DNA from 2 places in the Neobacillus sp. B24 genome. Region 1 is predicted to be linked to the other one. Evidence: riboswitches for the same ligand, from Rfam matches in the RefSeq annotation. Region 1 holds a riboswitch; the other holds the start of a gene.

Region 1 (7,861 bases):
TCTGCAGCGATTGCAAGGTCAAGCCATTCATCCTGTCCAACCAAATCAAGTAATTTCTCCTTTAAGGCAATGGCACGCGGGTCATGCGTTTTATAAACCCGATGTCCAAACCCCATTAATCGCTCGCCTTTCAACAATTTATTGCGCATCACTTTTTCAGCATCCCCAACTGCAGCAACCTCATCCAACAGCTCGATGACTCCCGAAGGAGCACCACCATGAAGCGGCCCTTTCATCGTTCCGATTGCCGATGTCACAGCAGATACCAAATCCGATTCAGTCGATGATGTCACCCTTGCGGAAAAGGTAGAGGCGTTCATGCCGTGTTCGAGGGTGAGGATCATATAGGTTTCGAGTGCTTTCACGTGTGCTGCCAAAGGCATTGTCCCGTTAAGCATATAAAGGTAATTGGCGACATGGTCCAATTCATCCTGAGGGGGGACAAACTCTTTTCCTTCCAATTGCCTTTTGCGATAAGCGATGATTGTTGGAGCGAGGGCTGTCATTCGAATTGCCTGTGTAATGGTCGGCTTCCAGTCATATTTAGTATTTCCGGCCTCAGCGGAAATGACTGTTCTCATCACACTCATCAGATCCGTCCTCAGAGGAAGGAGGTCGATTATTTTTTTCATATATTCCGGTAACTTACGATAACTTACTAACTCCTGTTTCAGAGACCTTAACTGAACTTCATCTGGTAAATAACCATGCCAAAGAAGATAAGCAACTTCCTCAAAGGAGTAACGTTTAGTGAGGCTCCCTATCTCATATCCGCGATAAATAAGCTGCCCCTTTTCACCATCGATATGGCTGATTAACGTTTCAGCAGCGACGACTCCTTTTAACCCCTTTTGAATCATAAAAAATCTCCCCTTTCCTTATTTACTAATAGTCTATAGAATGAATGTAATTAAAAAAATTAAATAATTTTAAATTCATTGATTACTATTTTTAATAAGGAGGAGAGTAGAGTATGGAATTCCAATGGCTTACTACATTTATCACTGCTGCTGAATACGGGAATTTTCGCAGGACGGCCGAAATCCTATATATTTCGCAGCCATCTGTCACCGTTCATATTAAACAATTGGAACAAGAGCTTGGGATTCAATTGTTTGAGCGGGACGGAAAAAGAGTGAAATTGACAGAAGCGGGGAGAAGATATCTGGTTCACGCCAAAAAACTGATACAGGTTTATCAAGGCGGGCTCGAGGACATTCAGTCCTTCAGCCAAGGGTATTCAACGAAGTTTTCTATCGCGATCTCACCCTTGATTGCGGATACGATTCTCCCGTATGTGTTAAAAAGTTACACGAACAAGCATCCAGAAGTGGAGATTTCGGTAAAGATTATAGAATCAGAAGGTATTGAACAAGCGGTTTTAAAAGAGGAAGTGGATATTGGACTGTCTTGTCTCAACAGTCGGCACCCTGAATTAATTAGCAATCTCTTATATAATGACCGGGTAATCCTGGTTGCTCCGCATGACGGACGGGATTCTGAATCGGCACCACCCTTGGATGAAGAAGAGGTGCTAACTTCTAACTATCTATTGACACACAATCATCCAGGTTACTGGGATGGCCTTTGTCACGCGGTAAAAAATAAATACCCAAGTGTGAAAATGATGAAAGTATCCCAAGTTCATATTACGAAAAGATTCATTGTCGAAGGATTGGGGGTCTCCTTTCTGCCAACATCTACAGTCAGAAGGGAGTTGTTAGAAGGAAGGCTCTTAGAAGTAGATTGTCAGACAATCCATTTACCTGAAGCCAACACCTACGCCATCATGAAATACGAGCACACCAAACAAAAAGAATTCCTGGAGTTTATCTCAAACTATCGAATTTAATAATGGTGTCAAAAAATGGTGTCAGGCACCATCCGTGGACAAATGTCCGTGTAGGGTGGACATTCGTCGGTGGTGCCTGACAGTAAAGCCTGTTACTTCAATTTTGTTAGGTATCTTTCGGTTACGATATTTCGGTGGTGAATTTCGTGACCCGCGATGATGTAGGCGATGGCCCGGGTGGTGACCGCGAGATTATTGGCGTTCCCGACGTTTGTCCATGCTTCCTCTGGCATGTTTTCTATTAAAGTGATGGTTGCCTTGCGCACTGCTAGAAAATCTGCAAGGACGTTTTTCAATGGCAAGTCACTCATTTGCGCACCCGCAATATAATCATTTTCATCAAATCCTGCCAGTGGAGTCTTGTCTCCTCGGCCGACCCGAAGCAGCCTGTAGCTCATAATTCTCTCAGTATCGGCCATATGGCAAAGAACTTCTTTTATGCTCCATTTACCAGGTTCGTAGCGAAAATGTTCATCTTCTACTGAAATCCCTTCGAACAACGAAATCACATTTTCTAGGTTTTCTTTTAGAATCGATAAAATATCCCCTTCTGGAACTAATCCAACATATGGTACGTAATAGTCGGGAAACTCATTGTTATTTGGACGCTGAACCACGCTTAAAAACTCCCTTCCAATCATTTATTTTTCCATAAACACTATCCTTATTTTATTATCAATTTCCGTAAAATACCAATAAAAAAGCTGCTGCCCGGTTCAACTACCCAAGCAACAGCTTTTGAATACTATTTAAACATCCTATCAAAACGAACACGCTTGTTTACGAAATACATTACTGGCATACCGACAGCCATGACCACGAATTCACCTGCAGCAGTTGTTAACCATGTAAACATGAATGGCAGATCAAATGCCAAATGTAACTCAAGCGCAATCAGGAACATCGTAAATGTAAATACGACTGTGTTCACAATCATTCGTGCCCAGAGACCTTTGATAAACTTGGCGCACATGATTGTAATGAACAAGGCAATTAACGACTGGCCGACACCGAAGATGAGGTCATAGGCCTTCATTGGCGAGAAAAATAAATTCGTTAAAAATACCCCTAAAATAATTCCATATAAATACTTTTTGTTGAAAACGATGAGGTGGTTGAACATTTCCGAAACCCGGAACTGTACCTGTGTAAAACCGAATGGCTGAATTAATGCTGAAACCACGATATACAAGGCTGCCACGATTCCGTTTACAACAATTTCCTTTACTCTGCTGCCCGACTGACCGGAGGCAGCTGCTCCGTTTCCAGCACCCATTTGTGCCAGTGACTTTGTTGGGTTTTCCATATTCACTTCTCCTTAGTTTTTTATAGTGGGAGGTTCTCGAACCACTCAGTTTTATACTTCCAAACTAATATATTAATATAAACCAATGGCTTGGTCAATTCCACTTTTTTGAAAAATAATGAAACTCCTTGTTTATAAAAACGTATAACATAGAAAAAATAAAGGGGGCGGAACCATGTTTGAATACAAATTTGAAAAAATAGAATTAAGCAAGTTAAGCGGAAAACCGAAAGAAAGCTATCAAGATATCATTCATCAAAATGCTAGGAAAGGATGGCGGCTGGTGCAAATTTTTGCTCCGGGGGTAGGTGCTTACGGGTCGGCGGCTTACTATGAAGCTATTTTTGAAAGAAGAATAGATTGAAAAAGAAGGTGAAGCTGAAGAATCAGCCTCACCTTCCTTTAATTATGGATTTCACTGATTAATGCATGAATATTGTCTTCGCTGTCTTTAAAAAATGTCATCCATGTCTCACTTTGTCCCATCTTTGCAACCACGTGCGGTTCATCAACGAATTCAACGCCCTTTTCCAACAACTCTTTATAACTGAGCTTAATATCTGGGACTTGAAAATAAACCACAGAGCTTGGATGCGCAAACTGCTCCTTTTCTGGAAGGCTCAGCAGAAGACGCAAGCCGTTACATTCGAAGAAGGCCATTGTATCAGTATTAAACAACAGCGGCAGTTCCAGCTTTTCTTTGTAAAATACAACGGCTCTTTCTATATTTTTTACCGGTACCCCAATTTGTCCAACCTTTTGAATATTTGTCATAAACATTCCTCCTACCCCCACTCATCATAAATCATCCATTTGGATAATTATAGCAATTTTAAAAAAATAATCTAGATAGTCCGATTTTTAAAACTGCATTGTTCATGCTACATTGTTAGTATGAGGGAGGGGACCTGCTCGTGCTGCATCATCTTGAAATATATGTTTCCAATTTAAAGAGGACCATCGACTTTTGGGGATGGTTTTTGACAGAACTGGGTTATCAACAATACCAAAAATGGGATTACGGTATCAGTTGGAAGTATGGGGATACGTATATCGTTTTTGTGCAAACAGAGGAACGTTACCTTGATCCACCATACCACCGCCGGAGGGTTGGGTTAAACCATGTCGCCTTTCATGCGGAATCAAGAGAACAGGTTGACGGTATCACAGAAAAGTTAAAGGAGAAGGACGTGAGCATTCTCTATTCAGACAAACACCCGTATGCTGGCGGCGAGAATTATTATGCTGTGTTTTTTGAGGATCCTGATCGGATAAAGGTCGAATTGGTAGCACCTTGAAAAATAGGATGGAAGGAGAGTGCTGTGTATGAGTTTAGTTGAGATTATTGTCCTCAATGATGAGGATGCCCGCACCGCCGAAGCTCATGGGGCGGACAGGCTTGAACTCGTTTCGGCCATTGGGGAGGGAGGGCTGAGTCCAAGTTACGGTATAATCAGAACTGTTGTGGAGAGTGTACGGATTCCAGTAATGGTAATGGTTCGGCCACATAGTTATTCCTTTACGTATCGAATAGGAGAATGGGCAGCAATGCGTGAGGATATTAGAATTATCCGTGACCTTGGTGCTGCGGGAATTGTATTCGGTGCAATCACGGACATGGGCACGCTGGATAGTGAACTGCTTGGAATGATTCTTGAGGAAAGCAGAGGTCTATCGGTCACGTTTCATCGTGCGATTGATGAGGGAAACACTCTGGAGATCTATCGTTCCCTAATTGAGGGACATTTTGGGGTTCAGCGGGTGTTGACTTCAGGTGGAAAACCAACTGCCATTGAGGGCATTGACACGATAAAAAGCATGATGGAAATCGGCGAGGGGAGTACTCAGTCGCCAATTATCATGCCTGGTTCGGGATTGACAGACAAAAATATTGGTAAGGTACATAAGGAACTGCAAGCTTTAGAATACCATTTCGGTTCAGCGGTCCGGCACGACGGAAGCTTCCGTAAGCCAATCAATGGTAAGGTAATTGAAAAAATAAAGCACGACGTTAGTTGAAAGTTTATGTGTTGGCAGCAAAATTAATAAAGGAACCGGCAAAAATGCCGCCAATAAGGGCTATTGGCGGCAAAACTGATAGCGAAACCGGCAAAAATGCTGCCAATAAGGGCTATTGGTAACAAAACTGATAGCGAAACCGGCAGAAATGCTGCCAATAAGGGCTATTGGCGGCAAAACTGATAGCGAAACCGGCAGAAATGCTGCCAATAAGGGCTATTGGCAACAAAACTGATAGCGGACCCAGCAAAAATGCCGCCAATGAAAGAAATACCCCTTACCCCAGCGTCCGCAGCCCAATCACACCGATAATTATCAGCACTACACTTATTAACCGGCCTATGTTTTTCGATTCCCCGAACAAATACATATTAATCAGCACTGCACCAGCCGTACCAATCCCAATCCAAATCGCATAGGCGATGCTTACTTGCAAATAATTAAACGAGTGATACAAAAGAAGAAAGGAAGCGGTAAAGCCACCGATATATAGCACGCCATTGCGCAGTGATTTCATTTGACTGTATAATTTCAAGCCGGCTGCCCCAACAATTTCAGCTGTTCCGGCTAACAGGACAAACAACCAGCCCATCTTTAGGCAGCCCCCTTTAATGCATTTTCATCATCCCTATTGTCCGCCAAGTTCAAGCCAATAACGCCTATCACAATAAGTAACATAAAAAAGAGTTTACCCATACCGATGGACCCGTCGAACAAAAATACATCCATCAACACCGTTCCAATCGTGCCTACTCCTGAAAAAATGGCATAAACCGTACCGGTAGGAAGCGTTTTGCACGCCTCAGGCAGAAAGTGAAAATCGATTAAAATAATCGTGATAACAATCCCCCATTGCCACCACGTTTCCGCAGTATTAAACCCGTACACCCATAACAATTCAAACAAACAGGTCAAAGCGACAAATATCCAGGCTTTATTCATTTTCTCACCTCTTCATTCACGACCCCGTATAGTATTTTAGGATAGCACAATGCCGGGAAGAAGTTGCCACAGGCAGCTTAAATAAACATGGAAAATGGTGTAAAACTCTCCTGAGCGTGATTTATATCACAAAACACCATCTAACAAACCTTTATAATGTTTTAATTATAGGGGAAAATAAACAAGGGATGGTGAATAAGTTGGATATTCCATTTAGATCACTTTATACAGAAATTGGCGGACAGGAGACGATTGATAAACTTGTCGATGCCTTTTATCCGCGTGTCTATGCCGATCCTGAATTGGCTCCATTATTTGTAGGGGATATGGAAGAAATCAAACGTAAACAGCGAATGTTCCTGCCGCAATTCTTGGGAGGCCCGGCACTCTACAGCCAGGAATTCGGCCCGCCTGCGATGCAGCATCGTCATCTTCCATTTGAAGTTACGCCAAGAAGAGCCAAATGCTGGCTTCGCTGCATGAAAGAAGCATTTCATGAAATTGGTCTTGATCAAAACCCTGCAGGTCTCGCGTTCTATGACCGTTTAACCCAAGTGGCCGGAATTATGGTAAATACTCCGGATAAAGAAGATTAAAAGGATGGACCCTTCCCAATCGTGAAGGGTCCTTTTTGTATCTAGGTGACAAACTTACTATTTTTTAATAAAAAAATGAATTATCATGGATAGAGTGCATTTAATAGTAAATCAGGAGGCCAATTATGCTGAGGCTGGATGAAAAAATTGAATTTGCCGATAAAAATAATGATGTCTTGACGGTTGGAGAGCTTCTTATCGATATGATATCGGCAGACTATGATGATTTTGAAAGTAATACATATCATAAGTTTTTCGGGGGATCCCCATCTAATATTGCTATGAATGTGAAGAAATTAGGCATTTCCTCGCAGGTTGCATCAGCGGTTGGGGAAGATGGATTCGGAAAGTTTTTAATCAATTACCTGCATAATGCTGGAATTGATACGAGCCTAGTTCAGCAGGTAAAAGATTCAACCAGCATGGTGGTGGTAACAAAGAGTAAATCAACACCAGTGCCGATTTTTTATCGTGGTGCAGACTTCCATTTGGCTTACACTTCAAAGCTTGAAGAAGCACTCACCCATACGAAAATTGTTCACTTTTCTTGCTGGCCAATATCTAGGAAACCGGCCCGTGACACCATCGAAATCGCAATACAAACAGCTAGAAAAAATGCTGCATTGGTCTGTTTTGATCCCAATTATCATCCAATGATTTGGGGAAAGGACGAAGATGGTGTGGAGTATGTAAAGTCCATTATCAGCAAGATTGATATTGTAAAACCTTCTGAAGATGATGCGGAGAGATTATTTGGACAAGATACACATGACAATCAATTGAAGAAGTTTCTCGATCTTGGAGCAAAGCTTGTCATCATGACCTTGGGCAAGGAAGGTGCTATCGTTTCGAACGGGGAAGAAACAATCAAACTGGATACTCTGGCAACACAGGTAGTTGATACGACGGGGGCCGGAGACGCTTTCTGGTCAGGATTTTATAGCGCTATCATAAAAGGCTATTCCATAAAACAAGCCCTATCCTTGGGGATGGCAGTTAGTGCCTATAAGCTAAAGTTTGCTGGTGCTGTTACCGATTTGCCGAAACTAGAAGCAATCGAAGAAATGTATCATCTATAGGGGGAGTACACCATGGCAGTGAAAAATCAAGTACAACTGATTACCTATCCGGATTCTTTAGGAGGGG
Region 2 (7,861 bases), 2.2 Mb from region 1:
GATTTTTGTTTTTCTGCGCTTTGTAACCAAACTGATTGACCATCTAATGCTTTTGCACTTTCTTTTTCCAACATATTATGCCCTACCTTTCTAGAAAAATATTTCTAGTTTTTAATAACGTCCAGCTTGATTGATTCATCATAACACGCACAAAAAAACCACACAATATTACAATTGTATGGCAAACAATATTAGGAAAGATCGTCAAGCAAACGTTTAAGGATGATTAACCCTTCCTCAAGTTCTTCGGGTGTTTTTGGTGCACAGACAGAAACCCTTACTGCCTGAAACCAGGGTACGTATGCTGGTCTACACCAATGCGTTCCTCAGGCTTACAAAGCCCTGCTCCTATTTTATCGTTCGAATATGAATTATCATTATATATCTTTGTTTTTTTGTTGAATCAACCCAAAACCAAGTCCAACCGGATCGACTAAGTAAGCAAGATAAAAGTCATCGAATTCCATTTTATCGCGGACAATCATTGCTCCGTTATTTTTAGCATTTGCAATGGCATCATCAATCGAATCTACTTGAATTTGAATCCGGGTACCGTGTGGATAATCATTGGGGCCCTTTCCAATCCCACCATCAATACCAGACTCTTCACTGCTTCCGGTTGTAAGGGCCCAATAATCCCACTTTGGTTCGGCAATTTCCCACCCGAAAACTTTAGCATAAAATTCAGACGCCTTTTTAGGTTCTTGGCTGTTTAATTCAAATCCGATTACTCTCGCCATTCTATCTCCTTCTTCCCAAAGTATTTTGTATTTGATGTCTAAAAATAAGTTAACATAATAAAATTATGGATACCTTTTAATAAAGTTGAGGTTATCTAATGAACCTAAAGGTGCTTCTGTTTATTTGCTCATTCAAAATTTACTTGGATCTTTCACTTTAATGGAGGATACCTCCCCACACTCCTTACAAAAGGTAAATATCAAAGAAGACCCCGTACTGAAAAATGCCTTGTCCAGGGGCATTAACTTTGCATGACTATTACTGACTATTCCGCTCGTAAATGTAGTACTGCCACAAACACGGCAAGTCATACCCTTTTCAAGATTCATGCCAATCACCTCATTTTTGCTAAATTCTGAATCTATTAGTCCAAGTACAATCATATCATGGATCACATTTTTGAAATACCATCCCATCCCGTATTTTCCTCCCTGCTCTAACCCAAGTTTCTCGTTGGACATTTACCCTCTCTTGTACCGATGAATATACTGGAGTATCCATGGAGGTGATTAGATATGAAAGATCTTTTTAAAGATGATCCCTTGGATAGGGAACATCTGAAAGATTGGGAACTAAATGCCCTAGAGAAATTCTCAATGAAAATGAGCGATAAAGAAAAGCCCTTTCCCTGCATCCCGGCTACCATCGGGTTCGCAAAGAACCAGCTGCGGTATAGCTTTATTGGCGATCCCAGAGAACCTTCCACTTTACATGAATTGGCGGAATCCTTAAGCAGTTATACAAAGGTTTCACGGGAAATCGGCCCATACACATCGCTGATTGTCTTTTATCAAACCCCCGAAAAAATGAAATCTGACTATAGAGTGGAAGAGTACGAACAACTATTTTGGGAGCACCTTAGCGGATTAAGCGCCCTCGATGCCTTTGAATGGCCAAACTATATTCCAACAGACCCCCATAACCCGGTTTGGGAGTTCTGTTACAATGGTGAAAAATACTTTATGTATTGCGCAACACCTTCTCATCAGAATCGCAAGAGCAGGCATTTTGACGTGATGATGCTTGCCATTACGCCAAGATGGGTTCTTCAGGCATTTAACAAGTCAGCAAATTTTGCTCAGAGAATAAAAAAACAAGTAAGAAAACGGCTAGCCAACTACGATTCTGCACCCATTCATCCTGATTTAAACAGTTATGGGTCAGAGGATAATTTTGAGTGGCGGCAATACTTCCTGCGGGATGATGATACGTCGCTGACCAAGTGCCCGTATCACAGTGTCCGGAAATTTTTAAAGCTGGATAAATAAAAAACGCAGGGGTTATCCTGCGTTACATACCATTTGTTTCTAATTTATTTAGTATTTCTGCATTCGCTCCAAGTCGTCATCTACAAATCCCTCCGAATCCTAACTTTTACCTCCTTTTAGCTTGTCGTATTTTTTCCTTTTTACTTAAGAAGTAAAACAATTCTTGATGCAATAAATAATTTTTCGAAAGGAAATACCATTTTATGCTAATATAGTTATAGTGAAGGAGTTTTTAGAAAATTAGAACTAAAGGTAGTTGGAGAAATGAAGAAACTGTTTAAATCATTTTTTGTTGTTTTATTTATTATTTTCTTATTACTAGCAATAGGAATAAGTGTATTTATAAATAAGACACTTGAAAAAGCAACAAATGCGGATATTCCTTTTTTTTCATCTATCAAAATGGCACTAACCCAAAATTTTGAAGGAAAGACTGAGAAAAATTTAAAGGAAAACAGATTGAAAGAAAAATATAAAAATATTACCATTTATTATCCAGATGAGTTTTCAGAACTTATGCCGATTACAAAAGAAACAATCGATTGGGCCATAGCTAAAAATGCAGAGGTGTTTGGAACAAGTAAACTAAAAACAGTTGATTTGATCGTATTTAAAGATAAGGAAGAAATGGAGCAGATTTCTGACCTTGAGGATGTTTCAGGATTTTATTCGGATTTTGATAAATTAGTTGGGATTACCTATTTTGATAATGAGTATAAAGAGTTAATCTTAGAAAAAAAAGAAACACCTCTTTATTTCTTCCAAAAATCTATCCTACACGAGTATACTCACTATATTTTCCAACGATTGATTGACAATTCGAAAGGCGGTTCTGCTGCTTATCCATTATGGTTTCAAGAAGGAATCGCTGAATACATAGGTAACGATAAAACGATTGTAGAATTCTCCCATTTCAAAGCTGTACCGTTGGGTCAATTGAAGGGTGGAGACCAATGGCAAGCTGCAAGATTGCAGGAAGACACAAATGTATATAAACAAAGTTATTTTGCTATTAAGTATTTGATTGAACATTATGGGGAAGGAATCCTTAGAGAAATAATTAAGTCAACAAATAAAACAGGCGACTTCGAAGGAAGTTTTATAAAAGCAACAGGAATACAAACTCTCGATTTGGAAAAGTACTCCTTAAACCGTTAAGTTTATGAAAATAAAAGATGGTCAACCCGTTAAATGGGCTGACCATTATTTATGTATACTGAATTCGCTATTACATATCCAAATTAGTAAAAGCATAAGGTAATAACTGCCTTAGCGTTAGTTCTAGGATTTCTCTTTTCTCGTTTGTTAAATAAACCGGCATTTCAGGCGAACAAAATTCTGCCATAACCTGTCTGCATATACCGCAGGGGGGCAAATAATCTGCCGTATTTCCTGCGATAGCAATCGCCTGGAAATCCCCTTTTTTGTAGCCATTCGTCACTGCCGTGAAAATGGCTGTTCGCTCCGCGCAATTTGTTGCTCCAAAGGTAACATTCTCTACGTTTACTCCATTAATGACAGTGCCATCTTTTAATAATAGTGCTGCTCCAACCGGGAAATGGGAGTAAGGAATATAGGCGTTGTCCTTCACCCTGATTGCGCTTTCAACTAATTGCTTTTTATCCATAGGATTCATCCCTTTCAAAGAAGAATGAACTGTAATAGTTCCCTTACCGCAACGATCAATTGGGCAGGAATTCTATTACTATATTTATTTGAAATTTTACAATAACAATGAAATGTTTGTTCATTTTGGTGTTTTTCTGTTGATAGGGCTAGTTTATTCATATATCTCATGCTTTATTTCTATTTCAGCAAGTAATTTTCAAAAAAAAGACCAACGGATTTCTTATCCATCGGCCATTTTAAAATAAAGCTAATAGTTATCTCGTTACTGTATTTTTAGAAACATTGGAGTCAGAGTCCATCCTTCTTGCGAGATTAACAAGGAAATAAACGATTGGAGTCGTTAAAATCGCTGCTAAAAATTTGAAAATGTACTGGGTAATGATTAAGGACCCCAAAATAGCGATTGGCATCGTTCCATAAAAAGCAATCGTGATAAAGATCGTGGTATCGATTAATTGACTCAGCATGGTGGACGCGTTATTACGAAGCCAAAGCTTTTTCTCCCCATGCTTGCTCTTCAATTTATTAAACACAAACACATCGAGATTTTGGCTGACTGTGTAGGAAATGAGACTTGCCAGAATGACCCGGAAGCTTCCATTTAAGATGGTTTCAAATGAAGCTTGGTCTTTAAACACTGGTGCCGACGGCAAATGCACGGTAATCGCAATAAAGATAAGAGCGAAAATTTGTGTTACTAACCCCGCCTGCACGGTTCTTTTCCCCTCTTTTTTTCCATAAACCTCCACGATCACGTTGATGAGGGGGTAGGTAAAAATATATACAATGACTGCTGCTGGCAGCATAATGTTGTCACCAATGCTAAATAACTTAACGGCCACGATATTGGCCAAAATTAATAATCCTACAAAAATACCATTTAAATAAAAAATCATTTCTTTACTCCTACCTTTGCTAATCAGAATTTCATATCTCAGCTTCGCGCGCATAAATTCAACTACACCTCTGTCTTCGTCCTAACGGACTCGCCAATCGGTGAGTTTCCATTTACCTGTTGTCAATTTTTTCAGGATACAGATCATGATTCATCAAGCGGAAATTGGCCATTTCTTCATACTTGGTTCCCGGTTTTCCGTAATTGCACCACGGATCAATGGATATTCCGCCACGTGGTGTAAATTTGCCCCAAACCTCAATATACCTAGGATCTAGCAGCTTGATTAAATCATTCATGATGATATTGACGCAGTCTTCATGAAAGTCCCCGTGATTCCGGAAGCTGAATAAATATAATTTCAGTGATTTGCTTTCGACGATTTTCTTGTCAGGAATATAGGAGATATACATCGTTGCAAAATCTGGCTGCCCGGTCAGTGGGCATAGGCTAGTAAACTCCGGACAATTAAACTTCACGAAGTAATCGCGGTCCGGATGAAGATTATCGACGGACTCCAATACTTCCGGTGCATATTCAAAAACATACTTTGTTCCTTGATTCCCGAGTAGGGTTAAATCCTTTAAACCTTCTTCATGACTTCTTCCAGACATAAAAAAACCTCCTGTTAAATGGTGGGTTCCACACTTTCACAAGAGAGTTTCACGCTTCCGTTCTATTACAAACTAACAAGGATAAAAACATAAAAAGCCACATCCTTATGGACATGGCCTATTGTCATGAATCCATAGTTTTTTATAGAGGGTATCAGCTATGAACCTCTCCCGTTCAAGACGGGTATTCTTTTCTCTAATAACATTACTATAATGAAGACCTTCCCATTCGTCAAATTAAAAAATTATTCTGAACATCGGAAATGTTGCTTAATAAAAGTTTATCTCGTTTCCATTCCATGCATAATTTGGAAACACAAACTAAACCTAACCATGATAGGAAATTATTTGGTGGTGTTTTCATGCTTTTTTCTCGAACTCAATTCTTTTTTGTTCTCATCCTATTTATTGGTATCTCTAATCATGTGCTCATCATTCCTCATTTGCTGGCAAATGGAAAGCGGGATGCATGGATATGCGCATTAGTTGCCTATGTGATTTTACTCATTTGGGGGTTGGTCCTTTATTTGATCATGAAGAATAACCAACAGCGACTGTGTCTTTTTGACTGGATCAAAGCACGAACAAGTGGTGGCATTTCTTATGGTTTCATCAGCATCCTTGCGGTTTATGTATTCACTATAAGTGCCATTTCGTTTTATGACTTGATTCAATCTGTTCATATTTATTTCCTGCCGCAAACGCCAGCCTTTGTAGTGATGCTGCCTTTTCTGTTGATAAGTGCTTGGTCGGCCTATAGCGGCCTAAAATCGATAGTCTATGTTTCAGCGGTTTTATTACCTTTTGTTTGGCTGCTTGGGATTTTCGTCGCTTTATTTACCCTACCGGCAAAGGATTATTCCTACCTATTCCCTGTCTTTAGTAATGGCTTTCACCCCATTGTCAAAGGGACGATTGTCATTCTTGGGGGAAGCGCTGATTTGCTTGTGCTGTTGCTTCTGCAGCACCATTTAAAACAATCGTTTACATTGGCCAACCTTTTCCTTCTCATTACGATTCTGGTTGGTTTGATTCTTGGACCCACGATGGGTTCTTTGTCCTCCTTTGGTCCAGTAGTTGCGGCCGATATGCGGTTCCCGGCCTTTGAACAATGGCGTCTTATCAAGTTGGGATCCTATATTTCCCATGTTGACTTTTTGGCCGTGTTTCAATTATTAAGCGGCGAGATTATCCGCATTTCATTGGGCTTCTACCTACTTGCCAACATGCTGAAAGCTGAAACACCTGCTTCTAAAAAAAAGTACGTGTTTGTTCTTATTTCAATTTTGTTAGGAATATTGATCTTCGTTCCGCTAAGTGACATATGGGTGCAAACAATGGTCGGTAAATTCTTTTATCCGGTTGCTCTCTTATTTGCCGTGTTGATTTCGTTGGCCTTATTAATTATTAGTTATCTGCCAATGAAGAAAGGAACCCAAAACATATGAACTTGAAACGATTCGATCATGCTTTAGAAAAAGGAGCATTGTCCTGCGAGGAGTTGAAAAGTTTTTTTCATCATTATGCGGATATTACATTTATCCCCATTGAAGAAGATGAGAAACTTCAAGCTTTTTATTGCAAAGGAATGCTTGACTCCACACAGTTAAATGAATATTTTAACCGGATTCTTCTAAGCATCGGCAGTGTAGAGCCACGAAAGGATTTTGACGTGCTGCCCCCTGTCCAGCACATAATAAGCATGAAGGAAATGATCAACTTTGTGTTTTCAGGTTACCTGATTGTGTTTCGGGAAGGGACTCCGTTTTTTCATGTGTTTGATATTAGCAATGTGCCCCAACGGAAACCGCAGGAATCGACGACAGAGGTTTCCATTAAAGGACCGAAGGATAGTTTTACTGAAGAAATGAATGTCAACATTTCGTTGATTCGCAAAAGAATGAAGTCGGAACAGCTTTATTGCGAGTCCTTTACCGTTGGTTCACTAAGTAAAACAGACGTTTCCCTGCTTTATTTAGATGATAAAGCCAATAAAGACATCATTGCGGAAGTCAGAAAGCGGCTTGCTGACCTTCAAGGTGAAAGTATTGTCAGCAGTGGTCAATTGGAACAATGGCTTTCGGATCGGTCCTTTTCTTTGTTTCCTTTATTCGATTATGTCACGCGTCCCGATTATGTCATCGAGAGCATGCTGCGCGGAAGGTTTATTTTAATCGTAAATGGCTCCCCCTCCGTACTAATTGGACCAATCAATTTTTTTGAGCTTCTTAAATCGCCTGAGGATGTCCATTTTCCTTACTATCTAGTTCTGTTTGGGCGGGTTATTCGGATTATCGGTTTTATTGTCGCCGTTTTCCTGCCGGGTTTTTGGGTGTCGCTGGCTTCTGTCAATATTGATCAATTGCCGTTCGCCCTGTTGGCCACTGTCGTTGTTTCGCGTGAAGGCTTGCCCTTACCCATCGGCCTTGAAGCGATTTTTATTCTTGCTTTGTTTGAATTGTTAAGAGAAGCGGGAGTTCGAATGCCAACTGTTCTTGGCCAAACGGTTTCGATTGTCGGAGGTATCATTATCGGGGACGCCGCCATTCGAGCGGGACTCGCCTCCCCTACAATGATTGTCATCATTGCGTTATCAGCGGTCGCAAGCTACACGCTAGTGAATCAATCATTAGTTGGAGTTGTAAGCATCCTCCGGCTTTTCACCTTACTACTATCGATTTTTTTAGGAATCTATGGACTATTTATTGGCTTTC

The links. Region 1 has a riboswitch for preQ1 ahead of ACZ43M_RS05535 (QueT transporter family protein). Riboswitches for the same ligand answer to the same signal wherever they lie in the genome.
Region 2: linked by a shared signal. The riboswitch ahead of queF (preQ(1) synthase) and the one ahead of ACZ43M_RS05535 (QueT transporter family protein) in region 1 are both predicted to bind preQ1.

Annotation. Positions count from the first base shown of each region.
Region 1 covers NZ_AP035777.1:1,118,170-1,126,030, forward strand. The annotation lists gene ACZ43M_RS05520 (citrate synthase/methylcitrate synthase) at 1-860, opposite strand, end outside; gene ACZ43M_RS05525 (LysR family transcriptional regulator) at 974-1,852, shown strand; gene ACZ43M_RS05530 (DinB family protein) at 1,945-2,469, opposite strand; gene ACZ43M_RS05535 (QueT transporter family protein) at 2,598-3,128, opposite strand; PreQ1 riboswitch class I at 3,165-3,209, opposite strand; gene ACZ43M_RS05540 (DUF4177 domain-containing protein) at 3,334-3,522, shown strand; gene ACZ43M_RS05545 (VOC family protein) at 3,561-3,938, opposite strand; gene ACZ43M_RS05550 (VOC family protein) at 4,073-4,456, shown strand; gene ACZ43M_RS05555 (copper homeostasis protein CutC) at 4,485-5,177, shown strand; gene ACZ43M_RS05560 (hypothetical protein) at 5,174-5,299, shown strand; gene ACZ43M_RS05565 (DMT family transporter) at 5,455-5,769, opposite strand; gene ACZ43M_RS05570 (DMT family transporter) at 5,772-6,119, opposite strand; gene ACZ43M_RS05575 (globin domain-containing protein) at 6,308-6,715, shown strand; gene ACZ43M_RS05580 (carbohydrate kinase family protein) at 6,841-7,794, shown strand; gene gtfA (sucrose phosphorylase) at 7,807-7,861, shown strand, end outside.
Region 2 covers NZ_AP035777.1:3,309,592-3,317,452, forward strand. The annotation lists gene ACZ43M_RS16165 (MFS transporter) at 1-74, opposite strand, end outside; partial or broken gene ACZ43M_RS16170 (hypothetical protein) at 192-287, opposite strand; gene ACZ43M_RS16175 (VOC family protein) at 378-740, opposite strand; gene ACZ43M_RS16180 (hypothetical protein) at 873-1,202, opposite strand; gene ACZ43M_RS16185 (YqcI/YcgG family protein) at 1,257-2,009, shown strand; gene ACZ43M_RS16190 (collagenase) at 2,274-3,167, shown strand; gene ACZ43M_RS16195 (cytidine deaminase) at 3,238-3,645, opposite strand; gene ACZ43M_RS16200 (queuosine precursor transporter) at 3,893-4,534, opposite strand; gene queF (preQ(1) synthase) at 4,647-5,147, opposite strand; PreQ1 riboswitch class I at 5,276-5,322, opposite strand; gene ACZ43M_RS16210 (endospore germination permease) at 5,510-6,595, shown strand; gene ACZ43M_RS16215 (spore germination protein) at 6,592-7,861, shown strand, end outside.